One region of the Pseudarthrobacter sp. NPDC058196 genome, then DNA from elsewhere that is predicted to be linked to it. Evidence: predicted binding sites of a transcription regulator. Region 1 holds the regulator's gene; each other region holds the start of a gene.
The links. Region 1 encodes HrcA, which represses chaperone genes, less so after heat shock. Its sites were predicted from a motif close to TTNGCACTCGNNNNNNNCGAGTGCNAA; they were not measured.
Positions count from the first base shown of each region.

Region 2: the regulator HrcA is predicted to act here: its motif matches at 2,473-2,499, upstream of ACFVVC_RS19485 (FmdB family zinc ribbon protein).
Region 3: the regulator HrcA is predicted to act here: its motif matches at 6,341-6,367, upstream of groL (chaperonin GroEL).

Region 1 is NZ_JBHVVN010000001.1:545,267-554,511, reverse strand. It holds gene ACFVVC_RS02580 (PhoH family protein) at 1-409, opposite strand, end outside; gene ACFVVC_RS02575 (GerMN domain-containing protein) at 829-1,713, shown strand; gene ACFVVC_RS02570 (16S rRNA (uracil(1498)-N(3))-methyltransferase) at 1,700-2,476, opposite strand; gene dnaJ (molecular chaperone DnaJ) at 2,479-3,606, opposite strand; gene hrcA (heat-inducible transcriptional repressor HrcA) at 3,691-4,704, opposite strand; gene ACFVVC_RS02555 (DUF3097 domain-containing protein) at 4,876-5,727, shown strand; gene ACFVVC_RS02550 (DUF4870 domain-containing protein) at 5,847-6,257, shown strand; gene hemW (radical SAM family heme chaperone HemW) at 6,260-7,489, opposite strand; gene lepA (translation elongation factor 4) at 7,515-9,245, opposite strand, start outside.
Region 2 is NZ_JBHVVN010000015.1:58,981-69,582, forward strand. It holds gene ACFVVC_RS19465 (hypothetical protein) at 1-81, opposite strand, end outside; gene ACFVVC_RS19470 (GNAT family N-acetyltransferase) at 187-807, opposite strand; gene galU (UTP--glucose-1-phosphate uridylyltransferase GalU) at 812-1,717, opposite strand; gene ACFVVC_RS19480 (5-formyltetrahydrofolate cyclo-ligase) at 1,822-2,442, shown strand; gene ACFVVC_RS19485 (FmdB family zinc ribbon protein) at 2,555-2,809, shown strand; gene ACFVVC_RS19490 (Flp pilus assembly protein CpaB) at 2,920-3,651, shown strand; gene ACFVVC_RS19495 (AAA family ATPase) at 3,714-7,958, opposite strand; gene guaA (glutamine-hydrolyzing GMP synthase) at 8,087-9,676, opposite strand; gene ACFVVC_RS19505 (DUF3817 domain-containing protein) at 9,763-10,272, opposite strand; gene ACFVVC_RS19510 (SURF1 family protein) at 10,269-10,602, opposite strand, start outside.
Region 3 is NZ_JBHVVN010000010.1:39,491-50,092, forward strand. It holds gene ACFVVC_RS15170 (peptidoglycan bridge formation glycyltransferase FemA/FemB family protein) at 1-340, shown strand, start outside; gene ACFVVC_RS15175 (threonine/serine exporter ThrE family protein) at 375-1,862, shown strand; gene ACFVVC_RS15180 (siderophore-interacting protein) at 1,859-2,698, opposite strand; gene ACFVVC_RS15185 (uracil-DNA glycosylase) at 2,708-3,484, opposite strand; gene ACFVVC_RS15190 (DUF3263 domain-containing protein) at 3,614-3,943, shown strand; gene ACFVVC_RS15195 (LytR C-terminal domain-containing protein) at 3,995-4,624, shown strand; gene ACFVVC_RS15200 (cold-shock protein) at 4,787-4,993, shown strand; gene ACFVVC_RS15205 (ABC transporter substrate-binding protein) at 4,999-6,255, shown strand; gene groL (chaperonin GroEL) at 6,545-8,179, shown strand; gene ACFVVC_RS15215 (ABC transporter substrate-binding protein) at 8,263-9,573, opposite strand; gene ACFVVC_RS15220 (RNase H family protein) at 9,846-10,602, shown strand, end outside.

The DNA of each region.
Region 1 (9,245 bases):
GGATGGTCCTGCCGCGGCTGGAGAGGATGTCATGGGTGAGGACGTCCACCGGGTTCTGCAGTGACTGGGTGCGCAGGAGCGCCACCAGTTGCTGCAGCACGGCGGGGGTGATCACCGTGCCGCGGGCCACAAGGCCACGGACCTCCTGGAGGAGCCGCATGATCCGGGGGACGTCGCTGGCCGGCCCGCTGATGGAGAGCTCGTTGCCGCGCACGTGGAAATTGACGTCCGGGAATTGGACTTCGATGAACCGCAGCGCTTCATCGTGGCTGCCAAGTGATTGAACCATCTGGTCCGAGTTCTCGAACAGGACGACTTCGGTCCTGGTGCCCGGCAGTGAGTGGGGAAACTCCCCCGGGCTGCCGTCGCCTGTGTTGAGCCGGCGCTTACCATTTGCTGATTCAGTCATGGTGCTGGCCCGCAGGCCTGTGGTCCCCTCGAAGTTCTTCAATCCAATTTTCCGTGCCGGAGGGGGTGCCCGTTGCACGGTGCTCCTCGCCCAGCGATCCTTTCATCTTACGCCAGCAGGGGGCGGCGACGGGTACGGCGGTTCGCTGCATATCCCCGCGGGCACGGCGGTTTGGTATCAACTTCATATCGGCCTCATATCGTTCCCGTTGCAGTTGGGGCGGTACGGCCACAGAACCGCTGCGCGGCCGTACCGCTGTGTAATGCTGGAAATCCAGCAACTGCTGGAACTCCAGGCCGCCAGGGGATCGGCCCGCCACGCCACGAAAGGACAAGGGCAAGACAGTGCCGGATACCTCTGTGCCCAAAAGGACAGGCCAAACGAAGGGCCGCTTGCGCCCGGCTGTCCTGGCAGGAGTCCTGGTGCTGGTTCCCATTCTGGCGGGCTGCACCGCAGAAGGCGGTCCATCGCCCACCGGCACCCTTGCTTCGGTTCCGGCGACCGGCGGGAGCATGCCGGACGCACCGTCCACGAGCGCCCCGCTGGAGACCACCCAGTCGTCCAACAAGGCGCCCGTGTACTGGATCGGCCGCAGCGGCGGCAACATCTTCCTGTACCGCGAATTCCGCGACGTCCCAGAGCAGGACAACCCGGTAACGCGGGCCTTGCGCGCCATGATGTCGGAGAAGCCGCTCGACCCCGATTTCTTCACGCCATGGCAGAACCCGGACAAGCTGGCCACCTCGATTTCAGGCAAAGACGTGATCACCGTGGACGTGTCGGCGGACGCGTTCAACAGCAACCTGGACACCGACATGGCTGCCCGCGCTATCCAGCAACTGATCTATACGGCCACCGCGGCGGCCGCGAGTTCGGGGCTGGTCGACACCAGCCAGCAGGTCCGGGTCAGGATCCTCGTGGACGGGCACACGGACTACGTCGCGTTCGGGAAGGTCCAGTTGGGCGCCCTGATGACGCGCGCCGCAGGCCTGGTGGCGCCTGTCTGGATCATCGATCCGCAGGAGAATACCGAGGTCCCGGCCGGCAGCGTGAAGATCTCCGGCCGCAGCACGTCGCCGGGAGCCAAGCTCCACTGGCAAATCCTGCAGGTTGCGGACAACGGCGGGGGCAAGACACCTTTCCTGACCGGCGAAACGACGACGGCCGCTGAACAGGGCCAGGCGGGGGCCTTCACGCTGGCCCTTAGCCTGCCTGCCGGTGACTATGAACTCCACGTGGCGCAGGCCGGATCCGGTGGAGAGCCGGACCGGAACGAGGACACGCGGTCCTTTAAGGTGCGCTAGCCCAGCGCCCCAGGATGTCGCTGGCCAGCACGACGGCGGCCGGGCCGGCAGTGGAGGACCGCAGGACGTGGTGCCCCAACAGGGCCGTCACGGCGCCGTTGTCACAGAGTCTCGTCACCTCGCGGGGACTGATGCCGCCTTCGGGCCCAACGATCAGCAGGACCTCGCGGGGCCCGATACCGGTATTCCCCTGCCATCCTTCAAGGACAGTGCGCAGGGGACGGACAGCGTCTTCGTGCAGGATGACGGCCAAGTCCGCGGCCGCCACGGCGTTGCAGAGCCCGGAAGTTTCGACGGCGTCCCGGACCTCTGGAATCCAGGCGCGGCGGGCCTGCTTGGCGGCAGCGGCAACGGCCGACTGCCATTTGGCGTGGGCCCGGGCGGCCCGGTCCCCTTTCCAGCGGACGATGGACCGTTCGGACTGCCAGGGTATGACGGCATCGATGCCCAGTTCCGTTGCTGTCTCAATGGCCAGTTCGTCCCGGTCGCCCTTGGCCAGTGCTTGTGCCAGCACCAGCCGGACCTCTGGCCTGTCTTCGGCCGCCACGGAACCGCACTCCACTTCCAGTGCGGATGACGATGCTGACGCCACCTTGCCGGTCATGCGGGCGCCGGCGCCGTCCACTATGTCCACGGCCTCCCCCGGCGACAAGCGCTTCACAGTGACTGCATGCCGGGCTTCAGGTCCCTCCAGGACGAAGACCTGACCGGGAGCCAGGCCGTCCAGCGAGCCGGGGCTGGTGAAGAATACGGGGTTGCTCACCGCTACAGGTTACCGAGCCGGTCCCGGAGCTTGGCGAACATGCCGCCGCTGGCAGCGAGCTTACCCTCGGTGATCTGTTCTCCGCGAAGCTTGGCAAGCTGGCGCAGCAGGTCCTCTTGCGCTGCGTCGAGTTTGGCGGGAGTGTCGACCTGGAGGTGGACTTTCAGGTCACCGCGACCGTAGCCCCTCAGGTGGGTGACCCCCAGCCCGCGGAGGGTAATAATCTCGCCGGACTGTGTACCGGGCTTGACGTCAATCTCCTGGCTGCCGTCGAAAGTTTCCAGGCTGACGTCCGTGCCGAGGGCGGCCGCGGTCATGGGGATGTGCAAAGTGGCGTGCAGGTCATCGCCTTCGCGCACGTAGGTGGCGTCGTTGTTGACCCGGATCTCCACATAGAGGTCGCCCGCCGGGCCACCGGCCGGGCCGGCTTCGCCCTGGCCGGAGAGCTGGATGCGGGTTCCGGTGGCAACACCGGCGGGGACCTTGATGGTCAGCGACCGGCGGCTCCGGATGCGGCCCTGGCCGCTGCATTCGTTGCAGGGATCCTTGATGACCGTGCCGAAGCCTTCGCAGGTGCCGCAGGGCGCCGCCGTCATGACCTGGCCAAGGATGGAGCGGACGGCCCGCTGGACCTGGCCGCTGCCGCCGCAGATATCGCAGCGCTCGGGGTGCGTGCCGGGGCGGCAGCATGATCCGTCGCAGGTGGGGCAGACGACGGCGGTGTCCACTTCGAGCTTTTTGTTGACGCCAAAGACGGCGTCGCGAAGGTCGATCCTGACGCTGATGAGCGCGTCCTGGCCCCTGCGCACCCGGGACGCCGGACCGGACGTGCCGCCGGCGCCGAAGAAGGTGTCGAAGATGTCCTGGAACGCGAACCCCTGGCCCGCGTAGCCGGCGCCGCCGAAGCCGTTGTCCGTTCCGTTCTCATTGCCGGTGGTGTCATAGATGCGGCGCTTCTGCGGGTCGGAGAGGACCTCGTAGGCGTGAGTGACTGCCTTGAAGCGTTCGGACGCGTCCGCTCCGGGGTTTACGTCCGGGTGGAGGGTGCGGGCCAGTTTGCGGTAGGCCTTTTTGATCTCTTCGCCCGTAGCTTCGGGGGAGACTCCAAGGACGTCATAGTGGCTGCTCAAAGTTCGTATCTCTTCCTTGTTGTACTGCGTGCAGTTGGCCCCGGTGTCCGGTCCGCCAGCCGGAGGTGCTCCGGCAACGGAGGATCAGGGCCCCAAAATCCTGGAAAGGTAGCGGGCTACGGCCCTGACGGCGGCCATGGTGGTGGGGTAGTCCATCCGTGTGGGGCCAAGGATCCCTACCTTGGCGGCGCTGTCAGGGCCGTAGCCTGTGGCCACCACGGACGCCTCAGCGAGGCCATCGTAGGGGTTCTCCCGTCCAATGCTGACGGCCACGCCGCGGTGGTCCTGGGCCATTTCGCTCAGCAGCCGCAGCATCACCACCTGCTCCTCGAGGGCTTCGAGAACCGGGCCGATGCTGAGGGGGAAGTCTACGTTGGATCGGGCCAGGTTGGCCGTTCCGGCCATGACCATCCGGTCTTCCCGGCTGCTCTGGGCCAGGACCTCCAGCCCAAGCGCCAGTGCGTGCGCGGCCTGGCGGTGAGGGTGCGGCGTGGCGGCGACGACGGCGGGCAGGGCCTGGGCGAGGCGGCTCAGTGACGTTCCGCCCAAGGCGCCGAGGAACCGGGTCCGCAACTCCGCCAGCGCCTCGTCGCCGAGGTCCTGGCCGACGTCGATCACGCGCTGCTCAACTTTGCCGCTGTTGGCAATCAGCACCACCAGTACTTTACGCGGGGCCAGCAGCACGAATTCGATGTGGCGGACCAGGGCCCTGCTCAGGTGCGGGTACTGGACCACTGCCACTTGGTTGGTCAGCTGGGACAGGAGGCGGACCGTGCGGTCCAGGACGTCGTCGAGGTCGTCCGCGCCTTCCAGGAGTGACTGGATGGCACGCCGCTCTGCTGCCGACAGGGGCTTCACCGCCGAGATTTGGTCCACAAACAGGCGGTAGCCCTTGTCCGTGGGAATACGCCCTGCGCTGGTGTGCGGGGCGGTGATCAGGCCCTCATCTTCCAGTGCCGCCATGTCATTGCGGATGGTGGCGCTGGAAACGCCGAGATGATGACGCTCCACCAGCGCCTTTGAGCCGACGGGCTCGCGGGAGTGGACGTAGTCCTCCACGATTGCCCGCAGCACTTCCAGTTTGCGTGGCTCGCTCACTCTCCACCTCCATCCAGGTCCGGGCTCGTGCCCCGTCCGGTGCCGCCCAGGGGTTAGCACTCGACATGCCTTAGTGCTAACAGTCTATTATGCCTCGCCCCGTTGTTAGCATTGGTACCGCTCCGGGCGAAACTCGGGGGGTGAGGACCTAGTGCGAGGCGGATCGAATCCATGGATTACCAGAATTGGGGCCCCCGCGGGATTTCCGCCCCTCCCCGGACCGAGCTGCCGGAGGTTCCCGTGGAGCGCGGCATGGTGCTCGAGGATGTCCAGTCCGGATGGGTTGGAGCTGTCACGCGGGTGGAGAAGTCGGGCGGAATGCATGTGGTGGCCTTGGAGGACCGGCGCGGAAAGTCGCGTTCCTTCCGGCTTGGTTTCGGGTTCCTCCTGGAGGGCCAGCCGATCCGCCTGATGCCGCCTGCGCCCGCCCGCGCTGTTGCCGGTCCCGCCGCAGGGCGGACCGCTTCCGGGTCGGTGCGGGTTGCCGGGCAGCGCGCCCAGGTGGCAAAGGCCAGCCGGATCTGGGTGGAAGGCAAGCATGACGCCGAGCTTGTGGAGAAGGTGTGGGGAGATGACCTTCGGCTGGAAGGCATCGTCGTCGAACCCCTGCACGGCATCGACGACCTCACGGCGGCCGTGGCGGCCTTCAGGCCGGGACCTGGGCGGCGGCTTGGGGTGCTCGTGGACCACCTGGTGCCCGATTCCAAGGAATCGCGGATTGCCGACGCCGTGATGGCGTCCCCAGGCGCCGCCGGAAATGTCCTTATTGTCGGCCACCCCTACGTGGACGTGTGGCAGGCTATCCGCCCATCTGTCCTGGGCATCCAGCAGTGGCCGACGATTCCCCGCGGGCAGGACTGGAAGACCGGCATCTTGAAAGCCTTCGGCTGGCCGCACTCCACGAAGGAAGATATTGGCCTGGGGTGGCAAAAACTCCTCGGTGCCGTGCGCTCGTACGCCGACCTGGAAGCATCGCTGCTGGGACGGGTTGAGGAAGTGATCGATTTCCTCACCGTGCCCTGAGGGCTGCTCCTGCCCCGCGACCCAGTATTCTGGATACTGCGATGCCTTGTTTTTGGCAGCGTTGCACCGACCCCTCATTAGTCATCAGCACCACTTGCACCCCAGAAGGAAAACAGACTGTGGCAGAAAACGCACGTGATCACAGGGATGGCCAAGGCCGTTCCGAGTACCATGGCGTCCCCGCCAATGCGCTCCCGCTCACGGCCAGCGAAGACCGCCAATGGGCCACGCTGGCCCACTTCGGCGGGATCCTGGGGTGCGTTCCTTCCCTGCTGATCTACCTGATCTTCAGGGACCGGGGACCATTCACCGCGCAGGAATCGAAGGAAGCGCTGAACTTCAGCCTGCCGCCCACCATCGCCGCGGTCCTGGCCAACATCCTGGTGTTCATTCCCTATGTGGGCAACATCTTCGCTGTCATCGCCACGCTGATCTGGGTTGCGCTGACCTGCTTCTCGGTGGCCGCAGGGATCCACGTCAACCGGGGCCAGCCGCACCGCTACCCGTACAACCTGCGTTGGCTTAAGTAGCGCTAGTCGGGAAGGATCCTGCGGACCACGGCGTCCGCCAGGAGCCGGCCCTTCAGGGTGAGGACCAGCCGTCCGTGGAACGCCGCGGCCGGTTCCACCAGGCCGTCCGCGATCAAGCCCGCCACTTCATGGCGGCCCAAAGTGCTGAGCGTCGAGACATCGAGCCCTGACTGCAGCCGCGCCTCCAGCATCACCCGCTCCAGCCTCCTGGTGTCCGAATCCAGGGTTTCCCGGCCCGCAGCCGGCGAAAGGCCCTGCGAGAGCCGGTTGGCATAGGCCACGGGGTGCTTGACGTTCCACCAGCGCACCCCGCCCACATGCGAGTGTGCGCCCGGCCCTATCCCCCACCAGTCGTCGCCCCGCCAGTAGGCCAGGTTGTGCCGGCAGGCCTGCTCCGGTGTCCGTGCCCAGTTGCTGACCTCGTACCAGCCCAGCCCGGCTTCGGTGATGAGCTCGTCGGCGAGCTCGTACTTGTCGGCGTGGTCGTCGTCGTCGATTCCCGGGACCTCGCCGCGCCGCATCTGTGCGGCGAGCTTGGTGCCGTCCTCGACGATCAGCGCATAGGCGCTGATGTGGTCGGGCTCGTAGGACAATGCTGTTTCGAGGGAATACCGCCAGTCGGCAAGGGATTCCCCGGGTGTGCCGTAGATCAGGTCCAGGCTGACGGCAAGTCCCGCCTCCCGCGCCCACTGGACCACTTGCGGAACCCGGCTCGGGGTGTGGGTGCGGTCCAGGACCTTCAATACGTGCGGGACGGCGGATTGCATGCCGAACGACACCCGGGTGAAGCCGGCTTCCTTGAGGATGGCCAGGGATTCGGGCGTGACAGAATCGGGATTGGCCTCGGTGGTGACCTCCGCGCCCTCCTCGATTCCCCACTGGTCGATGGCGGCACGAAGGATCATGGCGAGGTCGTCGGCCGGCAGGAGCGTAGGCGTGCCGCCGCCGAAGAAAACGGTGCTGAGCTTGCGTGCCGGGACGCCGGAACCCTTCAGTGCCTGCGCGGCCAGCGCCACTTCGGCGACCGCCGTTCCCGCGTAGGCATCCTGGGAGGCGCCGCCGCCGAGTTCCGTGGCCGTATACGTGTTGAAGTCGCAGTACCCGCAGCGCACGGCACAGAACGGGATGTGGACATACAAGCCGAAGGCCCGTGCCGCCGCACCGTCCGCTGCCTGCGCAGGCAGCAGGCCGTCCGACGGCGCCGGGTCGCCAAGGGGAAGGACGCTGGGCATCAGCGGGTCCCCCGCTGCGCGGTGGTCACTTCTTCTTGGCCTTGTCCTTTGAATCGTCCGTGGTGAGGGCCGCGATGAACGCTTCCTGCGGAACTTCCACCGTGCCCACCATCTTCATGCGCTTCTTGCCCTCTTTTTGCTTCTCCAGCAGCTTGCGCTTGCGGGAGATGTCGCCGCCGTAGCACTTTGCCAGCACGTCCTTGCGGATGGCGCGGATGCTTTCACGGGCGATAATCCTGGAACCGATGGCCGCCTGGATGGGCACCTCGAACTGCTGCCGCGGGATGAGTTCGCGCAGCTTGCCGGTCATCATCACGCCGTAGGCGTAGGCCTTGTCCTTGTGCGTGATGGCACTGAACGCGTCCACCTGCTCGCCCTGGAGCATGATGTCGACTTTTACCAGGTCGGCTGCCTGGTCACCGTCAGCCTTCCAGTCCAGGGACCCGTAGCCGCGGGTCTTGGACTTCAGGATGTCGAAGAAGTCGAACACGATCTCGGCCAGCGGGAGGCGGTAGCGGATCTCCACCCGGTCCTCGGACAGGTAGTCCATGCCGCCCAGGACGCCGCGGCGGGCCTGGCAGAGTTCCATGATGGCGCCGACGAATTCGTTGGGCGCCAGGATGGTGGCGGACACCATGGGTTCGCGCACCTCGGCGACCTTGCCGGTGGGATACTCGCTGGGGTTGGTCACCTGGACCACCTTCTTGTCCTCCAGCGTGACCTCGTACTCAACGTTCGGTGCGGTGGAGATGAGCGCCAGGTTGTATTCGCGTTCCAGGCGCTCACGGGTGATCTCAAGGTGGAGGAGACCCAGGAAACCCACGCGGAAACCGAAGCCCAGGGCGGCTGAGGTTTCCGGTTCATACACCAGGGCGGCGTCGTTGAGCATGAGCTTTTCGAGGGCGTCACGGAGTACCGGGTAGTCGGCCCCGTCCAGCGGATACAGGCCGGAGAACACCATGGGCTTGGCGTCAGCGTAGCCGGGCAGGGACGTGGCCGCCGGCTTGGCCAGGTTGGTGACGGTGTCGCCCACCTTGGACTGGCGCACATCCTTAACGCCGGTGATGAGGTAACCCACTTCACCGACGCCGAGGCCCTTTGACGGCGTGGGTTCCGGGGAGCTGACCCCGATTTCCAGCAGCTCGTGCGATGCCCTGGTGGACATCATCTGGATGCGCTCACGGGGGTGCAGCATGCCGTCCACGACGCGGACGTAGGTGACCACGCCGCGGTAGGTGTCATAGACGGAGTCGAAGATCATGGCACGGGCCGGCGCATCCGGGTCGCCCTTCGGGGCGGGCAGGTCGCGGACGATCTTGTCCAGGAGGGCCTCGACACCTGCGCCGGTCTTGCCGGATACGCGCAGGACGTCCTCCGGGTCGCCACCGATGAGGTTGGCCAGTTCGGCTGCGTATTTCTCCGGCTGCGCTGCCGGAAGGTCGATCTTGTTCAGCACCGGGATGATGGTGAGGTTGTTCTCCATGGCCAGGTACAGGTTTGCCAGTGTCTGCGCCTCGATACCCTGGGCTGCGTCCACCAGGAGGATCGCACCCTCGCAGGCCGCCAGGGACCTGGAGACCTCGTAGGTGAAGTCCACGTGGCCCGGCGTATCGATCATGTTCAGCGCGTAGCTGACCCCGTCCACTTCCCATGGCATCCGCACGGCCTGGGACTTGATCGTGATGCCGCGCTCACGCTCGATGTCCATCCGGTCCAGGTACTGGGCCTTCATGTCGCGCGCCTGGACAACCCCGGT
Region 2 (10,602 bases), on a different contig from region 1:
GGCCTGCTGGCGCCTTCGGTTCCGGAGGACGTACGGGGCTACCCAAAGGATCCAGAGCGCGACGGCAACCACGAGGATCACTGAGCTGCTAAGGGGGAAGTCCACACTCAAAACCGTATGAGCATCATGCCTGCTCAGGCCGCATTAGCCCCGGTGTGTCGTACCCCTGTCCACAAACCGATGGATTTATGACGGGCGGGACGCCAGCCACGGGGCCAGCAGGCCCTCCGGGACTTCTTCGGAGGTCAAGGCAAACGAACGGTGGTCCGCCCACCGGCCATTAATGTGCAGGAAACGGGGCCGGTATCCCTCATCCCGGAATCCCAGCTTCTCCACCACCCGCAGGCTGGGCCCGTTCTCCGGCCGGATGTTGATTTCCATCCGGTGCAGGCCAAGGGTCCGGAAGCAGTGGTCCGTCACCAGTGCCACTGATGTCGGCGCGATCCCCTGGCCGGCCCTGCCTCGATCCACCCAATACCCCAGTGTGGCCATCATGGCCGAACCCCACACAATCGAAGACACCGTCAGCTGGCCCACTATGGCCGGATTCCGGTGTCCCGGCGTCCGCTCGGTGATGACGAAAGGAAGCGCTGTCGCCTGGGCCGCCTGCGCGTTCAATGAGCGCACCATATGCCGGTAGTCGGGCAGACCGCCTCCCGGTTCGGGGTTGGAGGCTTCCCAAGGCGCCAGCCACTCGCTGTTCCTGGACCGCACCTCGGTCCATTCCCTTTTGTCGCGGTATCGGATGGGCCGCAGGACCAGGTCACCGCATTCGAGGGTGACCGGCCAGATGGGACCGGTACGCACGCCGCTAGCTGGAAAGGCCGGCGGTGAAACCGGGCAGCCAGTCCCGCAGGCCGGGGCCCAGGTCATCGCTGTCGACGGCCAGCTGGACGCAGGCCTTCAGGTAGCTGAGCTTGTCACCGGTGTCATAGCGGCGGCCGCGGAACACTACCCCGTAGACCCCGTAGCCCTCCCCGTCTCCGGACGCGAGTTCCTGCAAGGCATCGGTCAGCTGGATCTCGCCGCCGCGGCCGGGCGCGGTGTGCTCCAGGACGTCAAATACAGCGGGGTGCAGGACGTAGCGGCCGATCAGCGCCAGATTGGACGGTGCTTCCTCGGGTGAGGGCTTCTCCACGAGCCGGTTGACGCGGACATAGCCCTCGCCGTCCAGTTCCTGGACATCGGCGCAGCCGTAGGCACTGATCTGCGCCGGCTCCACCTCAATGAGGGCGACGACGGAGCCACCGGTCTTCGCCTGCACGTCGATCATCGTGCTGAGAAGTTCGTCGCGGGCGTCGATGAGGTCATCACCCAGCAGGACAGCGAAGGCTTCGTCGCCAACGTGCTGTTTGGCGCGGAGCACGGCGTGGCCGAGGCCGTGGGGGTCGCCTTGCCGGACGTAGTGGATGTCGCCCAACTGGCTGGCCGCCTGGATGGAGGCGAGCTTCTCCGTGTCGCCCTTGTCGGCGAGCGTCGATTCGAGCGAGGGCACGCGGTCGAAGTGGTCTTCCAGTGCACGTTTGTTTCGGCCCGTAATCATCAGGATGTCGTTCAGGCCCACGTGGACGGCTTCCTCCACCACATACTGGATGGCAGGTTTGTCCACGACGGGGAGCATTTCCTTCGGCATTGCCTTTGTGGCCGGCAAGAACCTGGTGCCCAGGCCCGCTGCTGGGATGACGGCTTTGCGGACTCTGGGGTTACTGGTAGTCACCGGACTAATCTAACGTCAGCGTCAAGCATTTCAGTAACCACCGGCACAGCGGGCCGTCATCCGCCCGTGATGCCACGGAACGCCGGGCACCGAGGAAGGACACCATGCAGGAGAAGACGAATCCCGTCAAGGACGATATCCGGGCGGCCCATCGGCGCCGGCGGGCCGCCCGAACGGAGGCGGAGCTGGACGCCGCCGGGTCGGACTTGGCGCGCCACGGGGAAGCGTGGGCGGCATCCGTCACCGCGTGGCGCCCCGGCACCGTATGCGTCTATTTGGGTGTCGGGAAGGAACCGCCCACCATGCCGCTGGTCCGTGCGCTGCACGGCAGCGGCCACGATGTCCTGCTTCCGGTATGCGAGCCGGGCCGGGAGCTGAGCTGGGTGTTCTGGGCCCCGGATATCAGCTTCGAACGCAGCCGGTACGCGCCCATCCTGGAACCCGCCGGGCGACGGCACGGGCCCGAGGTGGCCGGGAGCGCAGCGGCGCTCATCATCCCCGCCACTGCCGTGGACCTGTCAGGAAACAGGATCGGCCAGGGGGGCGGCTACTACGACACCTTCCTGGGGCACCTCGCCACCGCCGGGAAGGAAATACCGTTGGCCGCTGTTATCTACGACGATGAACTGCTTCCCGCGGGCCGGATTCCTGCCGAGGAATTCGACCGCCCGGTCCCGGGTGTCCTGATGCCGTCCGGGTACCGGGACCTGGCGGGTGGCGACTGAGCCCGGTCCTTTCCGGACGCAGTGATAGAATTAGCACTCAGGCCCTGCGACTGCTAACGGATTACCGGATGGCAGCACGGGACCTCTCGTTTGCCCAAGAGGAGGAGCACCAGTGCCAACATATGCTTACGCCTGCAAGGATTGCGGCCACGCCTTCGATATCGTCCAGTCGTTTTCGGACAGCAGCCTGACATCCTGTCCCGAATGCGAGGGCGCGCTGCGCAAGAAGTTCAACAGTGTGGGTGTGGTTTTCAAGGGCTCAGGTTTCTACCGCACCGATTCCCGCGATTCCAAGGGCAGCTCGGTCTCCCCTGCCCCGGCAACGGCGCCGGTCGCCGCGCCCGCCCCGGCTGCTGCGGCCAACTAGCCCACGCACTGATAACGACGACGGCCGGCGCCTTCTGGCGCCGGCCGTCTTTGTCCACATAGCTTCCGCCACCACTATCCTGGCGCTTCGGCCGCCAATAGCGTGGGCGCATGCCTGCATATCCACGCCGCGGCCGCGACAGCCTCCGGATTCCCACAAAGTCCCGCAATACCAGCCGTCCCGCCAAGACGAACTACCCCATCCCGGCGCGGGTAGCCTTTTGGCTGGGCCGAAACCGCCGCCTGGCCGCCGCCCTGCTCCTGTGTGCAGCGGCGGCCATCACCGTCAATCAACTGACGCCTGCTCCGCTCTCGACCGTGACAGCCCTCGCTGCTGCGCGGGATCTTCCGGCAGGTACCGCTGTGACGGCGGCAGATTTGGCCAGCGTCCATGTGCCGCCCGGAATGGTGGCGGAGGGCTTCCTCCAAGACACCGCCGCAGCCGCCGGCAAACAGCTCGCAGGACCGTTGCGAAAAGGCCAGCTCGTTACTGACGCTCAACTCCTTGGCCCGGGCCTCCTCATTGGGACGCCTCCGGGCTCAGCCGCGGTTCCGCTCCGTATGGCGGACCCATCCTCCATCCAACTGGTGTCTCCCGGCCAGCTGGTCAACGTGGTGCTCACCTCTGCCAACGGGTTCGACCAGCAAGGTCCCTCAGAGGTGCTGGCGTCTGCGGTTCCCGTGCTGTGGACTTCGAACAAGGGCGGCCAGAGCGGCCAGTGGCTGGGTACAACGGAGACCGACGGGTTGATCGTGGTGGCAGCCAACGCGGAACAGTCATCCCGGCTGGCTGGAGCTTCCACGCAGGGCAGGCTTTTCTTCGTCCTGGTTGGTCCGCCGTGACACCGCGGCAACGACTCCCGGGCAACCCCTCGGTTGCCCGGGCGCTGAGGCCTGACTGCCGGTCAGCCCCAGTGCGGCGGTTTCTGTTCCTTCAACCAGGCGTCGTGGTCGTCCTCACGGTCGCCCCAGCTGCGGGCGTCGTCCTCCGCGGCTTTGCTGGGCAGGATAGCGTCGGTACCTGCGGTTGCCCGCGCTGCCGCCGGAGCGGACTGCGGCGTCCCTGCCGGATTCCCACCGTCAGTTGCCATTTCCGTCTTCTCGTTCTCGCTCATGTCGTCCCCGGCCCGATCTTCCGCGGGCCCTTCTTGGTCGGAAACAGTGTATTGCGCGGCCATGCCGCCAGCCTCCTTGGCGCCCAGGCCACCGGCCCGCCGGCCCTGGCTTGGGCGGATGCCCGCGGCAGTGTCTCCGGCGTCGTTCCGGTTCCCGCCATTGGCGTTCCGCGGCAGGTAGGCAACCCCTGTGGCCGGTGCTGCATCGATACCATTGAGCGCCTGGTCAACGTCGTCGTCAAGGAATCCGGCCGAGGGCACGGTCCTGCCCGGCAGCACCAGGTTTTCCAGCCCGAGGTACCCGGCGATGCGGTCGGCACAGGACGACGGGTCGGTGAATACCTCGATGGTCCACAACGGCATGTAACGCCATCCAAGGCGTTCCAGCAGCTGCGGGCGGAGCCTGCTGCGTTCCCGGACGCTCATGGTGCGGTACTGCCCGGTGCCGTCAGACTCGATGGCCACTGGTCGTGGCAGGTCGGCTTCGTCCTTGCCCATGGTGTTCAGGGGGTCAGCCGCGGCCACAACGTCGATGGCGCCGTCATACTGGTGCCAAACCCTGGCGCCGCGGGCGCGCAAACGGTCACCCAGGTCGGCTACCAGCGGGTCCGCGCCGAGTGCCTGTTCGCTGGCGGCGGCCCGGGACGCAGGAGTTCCGAGGTCAGTGTTACCCGAAATTTCGCGGTTCAGCAGCGCGTACAGGTCCACCGCCCCGTGCGTGAGCCTGGTGTGGTCCAGGTCCTCGGGCCGGAAGCAGGTGAGCACATGCATGGACCGGCGCGCGCGCGTCATGGCCAAGGCGAACTTCTCCCTGCCACCCTCAGCGGACAATGGCCCGAAGTTGTGGAGCGCCCGGCCGTGCGGGGTGCGCCCGAAGCCTGGCGAAAAAATAACGTGGTCTCGGACCAGCCCCTGGGCTCTTTCGAGGTCCACCACCCTGAAGGACTCCGGGCCGGCACCGAAGAATCCGGCCATCCCGGGATTGTTGGACAGCTGGAGGCGGATGGACTCGCCAATCCTGGCAGCGTGCCGCAGGCTGGCGGTGACCACGGCGAGCGAAGTACGCGGACGCAGGCGGGCGTGCTCGAATACGAGCTCGACCACACGGTTGACCTCAGCCACCACGGACTCCACGCCCTCATGGTCGGCGCTGGGCAGGCCGGTACCGTCCGGCAGGTACTCCACCAGCAGCGCGCGGTCCAAGCCCGTGGCTGACTGGCCTTCGGGCAGCCGGCGCAGGCCGCCGTCGTAAAAGTTCTTGCTCAACTGCAGGACGAGGTCCTCGTCCACAGCCCTGTACACCACATTCAGCCGCCAAACCGGAAGCACCGCGGAGAGAGCCGTGAAGGCGCTCTCCACCCGGTGGTGGGCGGACTCACCGGCGGCGAGGCGTTCCACGCCCACGGTAAAGGTCCGCGGCGACGCGATCCGCGGGTCACCGAACGCAATCACCTGGCGTGCACGGGCAATCGACGGCAGGACGGCCTGCAGCGACGTGGCCTCGGCATCCAGGATCACGACGGCGTCGAAGTGTTGCTCCGCCGGGAGCAGCCCGGTCATCAGGTAAGGGCTGACAGACCACACCGGCACCAGCGTGCCGATCAGGTCAGGGGCCTGGGCGGTCAGGGCGGGCAGCGATACCCGGCCGTCCTTGAGCAGGCTGCGCAGGAGGCCGGCTTGGCGCGGCTGTTCGGCGATGGCTCCGCGCCAGCGTTCCGCCAGGTCCCACCGAAGGCGAGCGGCACCGCTGGCGATGTGGGCGTTGTCCGCCAACCGGTACTCGGCTTCGAGCTGGCGGAGGGCATCGCCGTCGGACATGGCCAGGTAGTCATCGCCGCTGATCATGGCCTCAAGGGCCGACTGCCACCATGCCAGTTCCAGCTCGGCGGCAACGGACCGTTCCGGGACTTCCCGCTCCGCGAGGTCGGCGAGGAGTTCTCCCAGTCCATGCTCCCGCATATTTTCGATCAGCAGGGTGCGTTCGGGCAACGTCTTGAGGGTGTCGGTATCCGCCACAAGGCGTTCCAGCCGCTCCATCAACTGGCCATAGGGCACAGCGGCGAGGGAGCCGCCGGCTTCCGTGTGCCGGAGCGCTAGGCCCAACTGTGCCAGCTCCCCGTCGAGCGAGCGGTACATGGCGTTCATTTCGGCCAGGCCGGACGGCACCGCAGGATGGCGTTGGGTTGTGGCGTACCCCGCCCAGAGGGCGCGCTGCTCCTGGACCAGGACCAAGGATGTGTGCAGGTCGGCGATGTGCACTCCGGGGCGCACGTATTCCTTGGCCACCCGGCGCAGCCTGGACCGCTGCATGGACGTCATCTCGATGCCGCGTTCACGGCGCCACGCTGACGGGGCCGTGGCGGAAATCAGGTCCGTCACGGGCCGGTCAAAGATGTCCGGCGTGAATTTGTCGAGGCTGCCGCGGACGGCAACCAGCAACTCCAACTGCTCACCCCATTCGGCAAAGGACTCCCCCAGCCGGATTTCGGCGTGCTCGGCTACGGCGTCCATGCGGTCGCGCAGGACCGGGAGGCTCTTGGCCACTGAGCGGACCAGGTCCTGGGCTTCCTCGGTTTCCTTCCGGGTCAGCAGCCGCGCCCCGTGCCAGGGGCTGGTGGTGGCAGCCTTGCTGAAGCTGCCCAGCTCGGCGGCACGGCGCAGCCTGCCGGCCAGCTCCTCGCGGTCGCGGATGCTGTCCAGGACGCTTCGCTTCAACCGGACGGTGGTGGCCGGCGCCGGATGGATTGAGGTGAGCTCCGCGAGCGACTGCATGGCCTGGTAGGGCGAGCAGCCCCACCGGTCCCGGACGTTGTGGAGCGACGCCACGTGGTCCATGAGCGCGTGCCTATGCTCGGTCAGGGTGGTGTGAAGGTTGCCAAGCTGCGGTTCCAGGGACTTTTCGTTGCGGACGATTGCCCGAACGAGCTGGCCTTTCAGCTGCTGCGCCGTGACGTTCCCGGAGAGCTGGAACAGGATGGATTCCAGCCCCAGCGATTCGAGCTGGCCGGAGACCTCGTTCAGGCTGGCCCGGCGGTCACCCACCACCAGCACCGTCTTCCCGGCGTCCACCAGGGCACCGATGGTGTTGATGGCAGTCTGGGTCTGGCCGGTACCCGGCGAGGCGCTGACAGCGAGGGAGTCACCGGCGCGGGCAGCATCGATCACATATTGCTGGTCCGTGTCAGCGTCCAGCAGCAGCAGCTCGTCCTTGGGATGCCTGTTGTCCAGGTGCGGGAAACGCGAGGGGTCCGGATCTTCGACATCCACTACCTCGCCCCCGGCGGCGGTCGCCAGCGCCGAGACGATGGGGTGGGAGTCGTTGATCCAGGGGTCGTCCAGGTTGCCGGAGAGATCGGCAAAGGTCGAAACGAGCAGGTTGTGCTGGGTTTCGGCGCCGTGGATAGGCCGGATCAGCGTGGCCAACCGGTCCAGGACGGGCTGGGGGTCGAACCGGGCGGTGCTGTAGGCGAGGCGGGTCACGGCGTTGACGTCGAAGACGATCCCGTGGATGTTCTTCAGATGCCGCACCAGCGCAGGGTTGATGTGCGCCTGCTCGGTGAGCTGCAGCTCGAAGTCGTCTTCCCCCGGACGGACGGTGAGGGAGATGGCGGTCAGCATGACGGGGGCGGATACGCGCTGGGGTTTGCCCCCGACGGCGGACGTCCACACCACGGTGCCTGCGGACAGGTACCCGGCGTCAATGCCGCGGTCGTTGGAGAGCTCGAAGATCTTTGACCGGATGTTGCGCGATGCCCTGGCCGCCACGACGTACTGTTGGCGGTCCCGGATCAGCGTGGACAGGCGTGTGCGGCGTCCTGCCATGAGCTGGGCGAGCCCCGAGGGATGCGCCGAGGTGAGGTCGATGGAGCCTTCGGGGGTCTTGGTGAAGCGCAGCATCGTGTCCGCGCCAGTGACGGGTTTAAGCCCGGACAGCCATTTGCGAAGCTCTTCCGAGCCTTCGGGGTGGCCTTGACCAACTGACACTTCTGCCTTCTTTTCTGCGTTTGCACGTGACGCCCTGGACCATACCGGCATAGATTCGAGAGTAGCCGCTCCGGTGCCGGACTTTGGCGACCGCAACACTGGAGCACAGGAAATTGCGCTGATTCTCCCGGGAAAAACAGTGGCCGGCCTCCACTGGCGGAGGCCGGCCACTCAAGGGGCTATTCCCATTCGATGGTTCCCGGCGGCTTGCTGGTGACGTCCAGCACCACCCTGTTGACGCCGTCCACCTCGTTGGTGATCCGGTTGGAGATCCGTGCCAGGAGATCGTAGGGCAGGCGCGACCAGTCGGCGGTCATGGCGTCCTCGGAGGACACGGGACGGAGCACGATCGGGTGGCCGTAGGTGCGTCCGTCGCCCATGACGCCGACGCTGCGGACGTCGGCGAGCAGCACGACAGGCATCTGCCAGACTTCGTCGTCCAGGCCAGCGGCGGTCAGTTCGGCACGCGCGATGGCGTCGGCCTTGCGCAGCAAGTCCAGCCGTTCCTTGGTGATGTCGCCGACGATCCGGATACCCAGGCCGGGGCCGGGGAAGGGCTGGCGGCCGACGATTTCCTGCGGCAGGCCAAGCTGTGCCCCCACGGCACGGACCTCGTCCTTGAACAAGGCGCGCAGCGGTTCAACGAGCTCGAACTGCAGGTCCTCCGGGAGGCCGCCCACGTTGTGGTGGCTCTTGATGTTGGCGGCACCTTCGCCGCCGCCGGATTCGACGACGTCAGGGTACAGGGTGCCCTGGACCAGGAATTTGATCTTCTCACCATGGGCAGCAGCATCGGCGATGATGGCCAGTTCCGCTTCCTCGAAGGCGCGGATGAATTCACGGCCGATGATCTTGCGCTTGGTTTCCGGATCGCTGACGCCCGCCAGCGCCGAGAGGAAGCGCTCCTGTTCGTTGGCGACGTACAGCTTCACTCCCGTGGCGGCCACAAAGTCGCGCTCCACCTGCTCTGCTTCGCCTTCGCGCAGCAGGCCGTGGTCAACGAAGACGCAGGTGAGCTGGTCGCCCACGGCGCGCTGCACGAGGGCAGCGGCAACGGCAGAATCGACACCGCCGGAGAGCCCGCAAATGACCCGGGCGTCGCCCACCTGCCGGCGGATGCGCTCCACCTGTTCCTCGAGGATGTTGCCGGTAGTCCAGTTGGGTTCCAGCTTGGCGCCCTTGAAGAGGAAGTTCTCCAGGACCTGCTGGCCGTAGGCAGAGTGCTTGACCTCCGGGTGCCACTGCACGCCGTACAGGCACTTTTCCTCATTGGCGAAGGCCGCGACTTCAGCACCGGCGGTGGTGGCCAGGACATCGAAGCCTTCGGGAGCCTCGTGGACGGAGTCGCCGTGGCTCATCCAGGTCTTCTGGTGCTGCGGCATGCCTTCCAGCACGGAGCGCCCGTCACCCAGGATGGTGGTCTCGGTGGAGCCGTACTCCCGCAACCCGGTCTTGTCCACCTTGCCGCCCAGGGCGTTGGCCATGGCCTGGAAGCCGTAGCAGATTCCGAAGACGGGGACGCCCGCTTCGAAGAGGTCGGCACCGACGCTCGGGGCGCCGTCGGCATAGACGCTGGAGGGGCCGCCGGACAGGATGATGGCGGCGGGGTTCTTGGCCAGTAGCTGCTCGGTGGTGTAGGTATGCGGAACCACTTCCGAATACACATTCGCTTCCCGGACGCGGCGGGCAATGAGCTGCGCGTACTGGGCACCGTAATCAACAACCAGCACCGGCTTCTGGGAAGTCTGGGATGCAGTGGGAGTAGTCACCGTAATAGCGTACTTTGCGCCGTTGCACCGACGCACCTTGAGAAGCCTCCCTGTGACGGAGCAGACGTCCTCGAGGGCGGAAACGCTCAGTAGCGCTGGGGTGCCTGCGGGTTGGCGGCGAGCTCGGCCTCCACCTCGGCGTGGAACTTCTTCTCCACGATGAAGGACAGGAACGGCACAACGCCACCGAGGGCCAGCAGGACCAGCTTCAGGAACGGCCAGCGCATGAGGGACCAGAGCCGGAAGTTGGAGACCAGGTACACCACGTACATCCAGCCGTGGACGATCAGCACCGTGACGGAGACGTTCACACCGTTCAGGACGGCCGGCGGTTCGGCGTCGGCGAATCCAAACCCGAAGGGCTGGCCGGTGAGTGCGCTGGTGCCGCCGGCGAACAGGTACTGCCCGAAGCCGTACCGGGCCACCAGTTCCGCACACAGCAGGAGCAGCATGGTGCCGGTCAGGTAGGCCATGACTTTGTAGAACTTCAGGGCCGACCGGATCTGCGCTTCCGTGCCGCCGAAGCGGCGCTTCTTGCCGGACGCTTTGGTGCCGGGCGCCTGCGACGAGGGGGTGGCCGGTTTCGGATCAATCATGGCTGTACCTTCTGCTGGTGCTGATCAGGTTGCTGCTGTTCGTTCTGCTGCTGTTGGTTCTGGTGCTGTTCAGGGGCATCGGCCGCTTCGGCTTCATCGAACGCTTCTTCGAGGTCGCGGTGGTAATCGTCCTTGACCAGCCGCCACCAGATGAAGAGGGCGAAGCCGGCAAAAACCACCCATTCGATGGAGTAGAAGAGGTTCAGCCAGTTGATCTGCTGCGACGGCGGCTGCGGGCCGATGTTCAGCGGAAGCAGGCTGCCAGGCACGGCCGTGGCGCTGGCATCCTTGCCGCCCACCACCTCCGCCGTGGCCGAGACGAACCCCGGG
Region 3 (10,602 bases), on a different contig from region 1:
CTACGGCGACGAGGTGGTCTGCGTCATTGGCGGAACCGTCCAGGACTACATCTACTTCAACGGCGCCACCTCACTGTACTGGGGCATGATGCTGCACGCGCTGGAGAAGGAGTACCCGCGGTACAACTTCTATGGCACGTTCGGCATCTCCGGCCAGGATGAGGAGGGGCACGGCGGCTACGAATTCAAGAAGGGGTTCGGCGGGGAGGTGGTCCAGCTGGTAGGTGACTTCACCATGCCGGTACGGCCTGCGGTCTTCCACGCCAACCGGCTGGCCAGGTCTGCCGCCGCCGCGGCCCGCACCCTGCTTGGCAAGCTGCCGCTGAAGCGCGCAGCCTGACCGTCCACACACCGCGCACAGGGAGGAACCGGGCATGACTGACCGCCACGAACGGCCAGGGTCCAGGCCGAAGACTGACGGCCTGCCCAGGACTGAGCCGTTGACTCCTGCACAGCTGCGGCAGGACGCAGCCGCCCGGAGGATGCTGCGCCGCCTGGTGCAGGGCGAGAACCCGCCCACCGCTCCGTTGAGCATCGTGGACCGCCTGGCCGGCAGCCCCTACGCCAACCCCACCATCCAGGTGGGCGGCGTGGACACATCGGCGCGCAAGACCCTGGACTTCGCGCTCCACCTGGCAGAGACCATGTTCCGCTACGGGGCTGGCGCCCTGGAGGTGGAGACCAGCATCATCGCCGTCACTGCCGCCCTGGGCCTGAAGAACATCGAGGTGGACATCACCAACCAGTCCGTGGGCATCAATTACGCCCCCAAGGACCAGACGCCGATCGCCCTGCTGCGCGTGGTGCGGTCCTGGACCAACAACTACGCGGGCCTGGCCAAGGTCCACCAGCTGGTCACGGACATCGTGGCCGGCGGCGTGGGCCGTGAGGAAGCCATCCGCCGGCTCAACGAGGCCATCACCAGTCCCAAACCATATCCGCGCTGGATGGTCACCGCTGCATTCGGTGTCTTCGCCGCTGTGTTCGTGGGGGTGCTGGGCGGCGGTGTGGTGTCCTCGGCGATCGCGTTCGTGGCCAACATCGGGATCAGCCTGCTGGCCCGGCAACTGGGGCGTTGGCGGGTCCCGGACTTCTTCACCACGGCCAGCTGCTCGTTCGTCGTCACCATCCTTGCTTTGTTGCTCTGGCAGTTCGGGCTAACCGCGTCGCCGTCGATCGTGGTGGTGGGCGGCATCCTGTTGCTGCTGCCGACCGGCCGGCTGGTCTCTTCCGTGCAGGACGCCATCAACGGCTTCCCGGTCACCGCCGCGGGCCGGTTCCTGTCCACCCTGCTGACCTTCGGGGCGATCGTGGCCGGCATTGCCGTCGCCTTCGTGGTGGGGGAGCTGACGGGGTTGCAGCGGATCGATGTCACGCAGACCTTCCCGCCCGCCTACGATCTGTGGGTCCTTATCCTGTTCGTCGCGGCCGCGGTGATGGCCATCGGCATCACCGAGCAGACCACCTGGCAGCTCCTGCTGCCGACGGCGGGAGTGGGCGTGGCGGGCTACCTGGTCCTGTTGGGCGGCGGACTGCTGGGGATCGGAGACCGGTTCGCTCCGGCGCTGGCGGCCGTTGTCATCGGCCTCCTGGCTCGGGTGGTGGCACTGCGGATGGGCGCGCCGCAGCTTGTGGTGGCTGTGCCCGCGGCGCTGATCCTGCTGCCAGGGCTCACCATCTTCCGGTCCATGTATGTGCTCACGGTCGAGGAATCGGAAATCCTGAACGGCGCGGGCGGCATGCTCAGCGCCGGAGCCATCGTGCTGGGAACAGCCGGCGGAATCGTCCTCGGCGACGTGCTGGCCAGGCCGCTGACCCGCAGCCTGGCGAGCAACGAGCGACGCCGCGCCCGGCGGCGCTAGATTTGGCCCACCGGCAATTTCTTCTCGGCTTGGAACACGTCTTCCACACGGCCCTGCGCCCAGTACCCGGACAATGACACCTGGCGTCGTTCCAGGCCGCGCTGTTTGAAGAAGACCTCGCGCAGGGACTTCATATAGCCCCGCTCGCCATGTGCAAAGACATCCACCGTGCCGGCAGGCCACTCCGCCCCGGCCACGGCATCCACCAGCAAAGTGCTGGAGCCTGCAGGGACGTCGCCGCGGACCAGCCAGCGGACCTCGAGCCCGGCCGGAGCGTCCAGAGGCTGGATATCGGCCTCCGACCCGACTTCCAGGAAGGCCAGCCCCACCGCGGCGGCAGGCAGCACCTCGATGGACGCGGCAATGGCCGGCAGCGCGGCCTCATCGCCGGCGAACAGATACCAGTCAGCCTCGGGATTGGGGTTGTACGCACCGCCGGGACCGGTGAACGTGAGGGCCTCCCCGGGCTGGGCGTTGGCCGCCCACGGACCGGCCAGGCCTTCGTCGCCATGGACCACGAAGTCGATGGCGAGCTCCCTGGCCCCGTGATCCACCCAGCGCAGCGTGTAGGTGCGGGTAAACGGCCACTGCTCGCGGGGCATGGTCTCCCGGACCGTCCACAGATCCAAGGGGGAGGGGTAGTCCACGCCGGGCTGCGGGAAAACGATCTTCACGTAGCGGTCCACGAATGCGTTGTTGACGAAGTCCTTGAAGCCGTCCCCACCTGCGATGATCCGGACCATGTGCGGGGACAACTGCTCCTTGCGCAGTACCGTCAGGTTGACCTGGGGGCGGTTGTTCTTCGTAGCGCTGGTGGCGGCGGGGACAGTGCTCATCAGGCAAGCCTAAGCCAGGGGCACCGGCGGAAGCTCCCAGGTTACGTCCGGCGCACCTTGTTCCCGCAGCAGCTCGTTCGCACGGCTGAACGGCCGGGAACCAAAGAAGCCGCGTGAGGCGGACAACGGGCTGGGGTGCGCGCTGGCGACGATGGGCGCACCGGCCAGCAGGGGACTGACCCCCTCTGCTTCCTTGCCCCACAAGACGGCCACCAGGGGCGCCCTGGACCCGTCCGCGGCGCGGCGTCCGGCCACTGCGCTGACCGCCGTCGTCGTAATGTCCTCCCAGCCCTTGCCCCGGTGGGAGCCCGCGGACCCGGCCCTGACGGTGAGCACCCGGTTCAGGAGCAGGACTCCCTGTTCCGCCCAGGCGGACAGGTCGCCGTGGACGCGCGGCGGAATGCCCAGGTCCGATTCGAGTTCCCGGTAGATGTTCACCAGGCTGCGGGGGAGCGGCCGCGTTCGCGCGTCCACGGAAAAGGAGAGCCCGACGGCGTGCCCCGGCGTGGGGTAGGGGTCCTGCCCCACGATGAGGACTTTCACGCCGGCGAGCGGCTGGCGGAACGCGCGCAGGACGTTCGACGGCGGCGGCAGGATTTGGTGCCCGGCCGCCTCTTCGCCGGCAAGGAAGGCCAGCACTGACCGCAGCTTTCCTTCCACACCCTGCAGTGCCGCCGCCCAGTCCGGCGCCATGAGCTCTGCCAGGGGCAGCTTGGCGAGATCGCTGAAGCGGGTGGCGTCCACCGGGTCCTGCTGCAGGTCGAACAGCGCATCCGATTCAAACATCGTTCCATTCTTGCAGGAGGCGCCTGCGGGCCGGCAAAGCGTCTCGAAGGCCAGCCCGAATGACACTGCTGTTATTCGCCCGGTAGCATGGGGGTGAGACATATACCGTAACCAGCGAAGGAGTGTGCCGTGGCGGAACCGGCCCGGGAACACCTGCCGGAGCAGGAGCCACGGAAGTCCCTGCTGGCGGATTTTCTGCTCCGTGATTCCTCCCTCACCGAGCGCGAACAGCAGATGCTGGCGCTGGAACGGCAGTGGTGGAAGTACGCCGGCGCCAAGGAACAGGCCATCCGGGAGCTGTTCGACCTCTCGGCGACCCACTACTACCAGCTCCTCAACGCATTGATCGACCGCGAGGATGCCCTGGCCCACGATCCCATGCTGGTCAAGAGATTGCGTAGACTACGTACGTCGCGCCACCGTGCACGCACCGCCCGCCGCCTGGGATCCGACGCTTAACACACCCCAGGCCGGGACCCTGGCAGCAATCAACAAGGATGTCCTTCCATCATGACCAAATACGCCCGCGATGAATTCGACAAGGTCCCCGAGGCCGCGTCGCGACAAGGTGTCCACCGGACGGCCTCGGCCCCATCCCGGGTGCGCCTGTGGCCCATCCTCGCAGTGGGCGTGGCGGCGCTGGCCATCGGCCTGGTGTCCTTCCTGATCCTCCCCAAGCTCGGCTTCAACGCCACGGCAACCGAGGCATCGGCCAGCGTGGAATCCACTGCGTTGGCCGGGACGGGTTCCACCGCTTCCTCCACTCAGGCAACCACGCCCCCAGCCGCGGCCGAACCTTCGGCCACCGCCGGGCCGTCCAGCACCAGCCCGGAGCCGACGCCTTCGGCCACCCAGCAGGCCGCCGTCGACCGGACGCAGGCAGTCGCTATCTACAACGCGGCCGGTACCGCAGGACTGGCCAGCCGCATTGGCGGAACAGTCCAGGCTGATGGTTGGCGGCTCGGACAGGTGGGCAACTGGTCCGGTGCGCCGCAGAAATCCTCCGTGATCTACTACTCCGGTCCCCAGCAACTGGCCAGCGCCCAGGAGCTCGGGGCGCTGTTGAACATCCCCACCGTCGTCAGCAGCACCGAGTTCCAGGTGCCGCTCGTGGTGGTCTTGGGCCCTGGTTACCGGTAGCCGGGCGGCCTCAGTTACGCCTGCATAACGTTCCCGGCTCCGGGCCTGCCGCTGCCCGCGACCCGCAGCGGCTGTTGGCTAGAGTGATTCCAGGCCACGGCCCGCGGGGCTGCACGCAACAGCGCCGGCCCATCCGGCCGCAACGGAAAAGAGTTGGTCACCATGGCACTGGGAACCGTCAAATGGTTCAACGCTGAAAAAGGCTACGGCTTCATCACTGTTGACGGCTCCAGTGATGACATCTTTGTCCATTGGTCTGCGATCCGGGGCGAAGGCTACCGGGCCCTCGAGGAAGGCCAACGGGTGCAGCTGGAGGTCGGCGAGGGCGACAAAGGCCCGCAGGCGGAAAACGTCCGGCCCGCCGAGTGAAGCCGATGCACCGTCCTGCGCTTTGCACTGCCTTGGCCGTTTCCCTGGCAGCCGTTCTCGGCACCACAGCGTGCTCCGGGACAGGCGGAAATGCCAGGGTGGAGTCCGCCGAGGCATCCGGCGACGGCGTCCTCCGGGTGGGCCTGGTCCTGGACAACACCGGCGACAACGCTTTCCTGAACCAGCCACAGCTCGCGGCCGCCAAGCTTGCCGTCCAGGACATCAACGCCGCGGGGGGACACAAGGGACGCCCCGTCGAACTGCTGCCCGCACATCCGGACCAGGACACCGCCGGGCAGGCGAAATCCCTGCTGGCCGCCAAGGCGGACGTGGTCATCGGACCCACCGACTCCAGCCACGCGGAGGCAGCCGTCGACGTCCTGTCCCGCGCGCACATACCGCTCATCTCGCCGGCCAACACCGCCGCCGGCCTGACCGGAATGGCCAGCGGCGGCTACTACTTCCGCACTGCGGCGGCCGACGTCGCGCAAGGCCCGGTGTTGGCCAAACTCGCCAAGGACGGCGGCGCAGCCAGCATCAGCGTGCTGTACCAGGCAGGTTCCTACGGCAAGGACCTGCAGGCGGCCGTCACGGAAGCGGCAAAGCAGTCCGGGCTTACCGTCCTTCCAGGTGCCGGCTTCACAACCGGGGACGCCGCCACGGCGGCAGGCTCCATCGCCAAAACCAAGCCGGACGCCGTCGTCCTGATAGCCCGTGAGGGCGCCCAAGGCGCACTGTCCGCGCTGAACGGTGCCGGCCTTGGCGGTTCACGCATCATCATGAGCGACGGCGCTTTCGCCCGCTACGGCTCCGGTCTCGGTCCCAAGGTCCTCGATGGTGCCCGCGCGGTGGTCCCGGGCCAGCTGCCTTCCGCCGCCTTCCAGGCAAAACTCTTAGCGGTGGACCCGACCCTGAAGGACGTCTCCTACGCTGCCGAAACCTACGACGCCGTGACCCTGGCAGCGCTGGCAGCGGCACGGGCGCAGGACGACGCCGGCCGCTCGATCGCCGCCAACCTGATCCCGGTATCGGGCGGGACAGCGGCACCAGGCGCCGGAACGGCCGCTGCGCCGTGCGTGACTTACAAGGCGTGCCTGGGCGGCCTGGCTGCCGGACCGGAGATCAATTACGACGGCGAGTCGGGCCCCATTGCCTTTGATGCGAACGGGGATATCACCATGGCGTCCTTCTCCGTCTTTACTTACGGGCCGGACAACATTCCCGCTCCGAGCGGGCGGGAGACAGCCGGACATCCGGGCTGATCGCCCTCGGCGAACCGACCGCCGCCAGCTGCCCGTCCGGGGTCATTTCGCTTGCACTCTCACCGGGGGAGTGCTAATTATGGAGTTAGCACTCTGACGTACCGACTGCTAAGCAACGCCCGGTTCCGGCCGGCCGCGCAAGGCACCGGTCGAAGAGCGAAAGAAACGCCTCACTTCAGTGAGATCCCCAGCCGGTGGCATACAGAGGCCCCTGTCGAAGGATCGTCCGTCGCGGGCACTGCAGCGAAGGTTCATTCTTAACGACTGTCCCGAAAGGACTATTGCCGTTATGGCCAAGATCATTGCATTTGATGAAGAGGCACGCCGCGGCCTTGAGCGTGGCCTGAACACCCTCGCCGACGCCGTTAAGGTCACCCTCGGCCCGCGTGGACGCAACGTCGTCCTCGAAAAGAAGTGGGGCGCCCCCACGATCACCAACGATGGTGTTTCCATCGCCAAGGAGATCGAGCTGGACGATCCCTACGAGAAGATCGGCGCAGAGCTGGTCAAGGAAGTTGCCAAGAAGACGGACGACGTCGCCGGCGACGGTACCACCACGGCAACCGTGCTGGCCCAGGCACTCGTCAAGGAAGGCCTGCGCAACGTTGCCGCAGGCGCCGACCCGCTGTCCCTCAAGCGCGGCATCGAGAAGGCCGTTGAAGCTGTCACCCGCGAACTCCTGGCCTCCGCCAAGGAGATCGAAACCAAGGAAGAGATCGCGGCCACCGCCTCCATCTCCGCCGGTGACGACGAAATTGGTGCCCTCATCGCCGAAGCCCTGGACAAGGTCGGCAAGGAAGGCGTCATCACGGTCGAGGAGTCCAACACCTTCGGCCTGGAGCTTGAACTCACCGAAGGCATGCGCTTCGACAAGGGCTACATCTCCGCCTACTTCGTCACCGACGCCGAGCGCCAGGAAACGGTCCTTGAGGATCCGTACATCCTGATCGTCAACTCCAAGATCTCCAACGTCAAGGAACTGGTTGCTGTCCTCGAAAAGGTCATGCAGTCCAACAAGCCGCTGCTGATCATCGCCGAAGACATCGAGGGCGAGGCCCTGGCCACCCTGATCGTCAACAAGATCCGTGGCACCTTCAAGTCCGTCGCCGTCAAGGCTCCGGGCTTCGGTGACCGCCGCAAGGCACAGCTGGCCGACATCGCCGTCCTCACCGGCGGCCAGGTCATCTCCGAGGAAGTCGGCCTCAAGCTCGAGACCGCAGGCCTCGAACTGCTGGGCCAGGCGCGCAAGGTTGTCGTCACCAAGGACGAGACCACCATCGTCGAAGGTGCCGGCGACGCCGACCAGATCGCCGGCCGCGTATCCCAGATCCGCGCCGAGATCGAGAACTCGGACTCCGACTACGACCGCGAGAAGCTGCAGGAACGCCTGGCCAAGCTCGCCGGCGGCGTTGCAGTCATCAAGGCCGGTGCCGCCACCGAGGTTGAGCTCAAGGAACGCAAGCACCGCATCGAGGACGCCGTCCGCAACGCCAAGGCCGCGGTTGAAGAAGGCATCGTCGCCGGTGGCGGTGTAGCCCTCATCCAGGCCGGTGCCAAGGCATTTGCCAACCTGCAGCTGTCCGGCGACGAAGCAACCGGCGCCAACATCGTCCGCGTTGCCATCGACGCCCCGCTGAAGCAGATCGCCTTCAACGCCGGCCTCGAGCCCGGCGTGGTTGTCGACAAGGTCCGTGGCCTGCCCGCAGGCCACGGCCTGAACGCAGCCACCGGCGAGTACGTCGACCTGCTGGCAGCCGGCGTGAACGATCCGGTCAAGGTCACCCGCTCTGCCCTGCAGAACGCGGCGTCCATCGCCGGTTTGTTCCTCACCACCGAAGCTGTGGTGGCAGACAAGCCCGAGAAGGCTTCTGCCCCCGCCGGTGGAGACGACATGGGCGGCATGGGCGGCATGGGCGGCTTCTAAGCCCACTGCCGGGACCTGTCCCGCTGACCTAAAAATGCGGCCCCCTCCTCAGGAGGGGGCCGCATTTTTTGTGTTCCCCGGGGCTATTTCCGGGCGGAAGCCAGCATCCCTTCCACTTCCTTCTTGAAAGCGTCCGCGGCCGCCTGCGGTGTCAGGCGGTCGTACAACACTTCATCCGTGTAGCGCTTGATGACGTTCTGGACGCTTCCCGCACCCACCGGCGGGACCGGTGGCGCGCCCTTGATGTCCGGCGCGATGTCCTTGAGGAAGCCCACCACCGTGGTGTCAGCCGGCTTGAGCGACGGAGTAATGCCCGCGACGATCGCGCTGTTGGTGGGCACGCCGCGGTCCGTCATCAGGATGCCGCCGGCCTCCGGACTGTTTGTGAGGTAGTCGATGAATTCAGCTGCCTGTTGCGCGTGCTTGGACCGTGACGACGCGGACCAGAACATGGTGGGCTTGTAGTACATCCCGTTGCTGGCTGAGGCGCCGCTGATGCTCGGGGCCCGCAGCATTCTGATGCTGCTTCCCGTGGTGGACTCCAAGGAGCCAAGCTGGTTGGTCCACCACCAGGCCATGGCCACCCGGTTGGTGCCGAACAGGCTTTCCTCGAGCCCCGCGCCCGCGTCTTCGGTGGCGACGGTGGCAGGCGGGCTGGCCTTCGAATCGCGCTGGTCCTTGAGCCGTTCCCAGAAGGAGGCGGCGGTCGCCGTCTCAAAACCGAGCTTGCCGTCACCTGAGTACAGGTCCTGTCCGTGCTGGCGGAGCCAGATGATCAAGTCTGCTTCATTGCTGCCGTAGGCGGCGCCGTAGCTCTTTCCGGCACTGGCCGCACTGATCTTCGCCGCGGTGTCCGTGAAGTCCGTCCACGTCCACGTCTTGTCGTCAGGCAGCGGAACGCCCGCCGCCGCGAACACCTTGGTGTTCGCCATGATGACGTAGGCGTTCTGGCCGGTGCTGAGACCGTACTGGGCGCCGTTGTACTGGCCAGAAGCCAGGGCCTCCGAGTCCAGCTTGGACGTGTCGATGGTGCTTTGCTTGGACAGGTCCAGGAGCGCGCCGCGGCCGCCGTACTCGGCGATGTACTTTTGGTCCATCTGGATGACGTCCGGGGCATCATTGGCGGCTGTCTTGGTTGCCAACTTGTCCCAGTAGCTGGCCCATTCGCCCGGCTCCGCCTTGATCTTGATATTCGGGTGCGACGCTTCAAACGCGGCAATGACCTTCTGGGTCTGGGCGTTCAGGTACTCGTTGCCCCACCACGCGAACCGCAGGGTCACCTGCCCGTTGTCCCCCGAGCCGGCGGGGGCGCCGCAGCCCGTTGCCAGCAGGGAGAGGGCCAAGGCGGCGGCGCCGAGCTGGAAACTGCGCCGGCTTAAGGCTGGACTCGTCATTGATGTTCCTTCCGGGTTTGTAGCCGCTGGGTCGATCCCACGTCGTTGCGGGCACCGGACTTTGCGGGAAAACGCTTTCTCACTGTGATTCTGCGATTGTTTCGTGCGCGGGCGGTGGGAGTCAAGGTTTTCGGTAAACGTTTTCCCAAATGCTGTTTCCGGCCTGCTGCCGCGGGGCTTCCGGGAGCGGTGCGCCGTGCGGCGGACAGTCGGGCGCGCTTGTGCCGCGGCGGCGGCAGCCTATTGTCATTGGCTTCTGGCAGGATGGACCGGTGACGATTACTGCAGCGGCTGACGGTTCGGCCTTGGGAAACCCGGGCCCGGCCGGCTGGGCCTGGTACGTGGATGACAACTGTTGGCGGGCCGGCGGCTGGCCCCACGGGACCAATAACCAGGGCGAGCTGATGGCTGTCCTGGATCTCCTGCGGGCCACCGCGCATCTTCCGGGGGAGGACCTTCGCATCCTCTGCGACAGCCAGTACGTCATCAACTCCATTACCAAATGGATGCCCGGGTGGAAGCGCAAGGGATGGCGCAAGGCTGACGGGAAGCCCGTCCTGAACGTTGAACTGCTGAAGGAACTGGACCGCGAGCTGGCTGGCCGGACGTACACCTTCGAATGGGTCAAGGGCCATGCCGGCCACAGCCTGAACGAGGCCGCGGATGAACGTGCCCGCGCCGCGGCAACCGCCTACCAGCAGGGCGTGGCCGCCCGGTCGGGTCCCGGATTCCCGGGGGCGCACCATCCGGGGGCATCCGGGCACAGCTTTGAGGCGCAGCAGCAGCCCGGCAGCGGCCTGCAGCCGGCTACCCTCGACATCCCTGCCCCCGCACCCGCCCGCTCTGCGGCTGCCGCCGTCCGCCCGGATGCAGGCTCCGCCCGTTCGGACACGCGCCCGGCAGCGGCCGGCCAAAGAGTCCCTGCAGCGGGAAGCAGCAAACCGCAGGCCATGCCTCAACCCGTATCGGCCTATGACGAGCTTGACCTGTTCAGTGAGCTGGATACGGAAGCCCAGGAGGTTGCCGAGG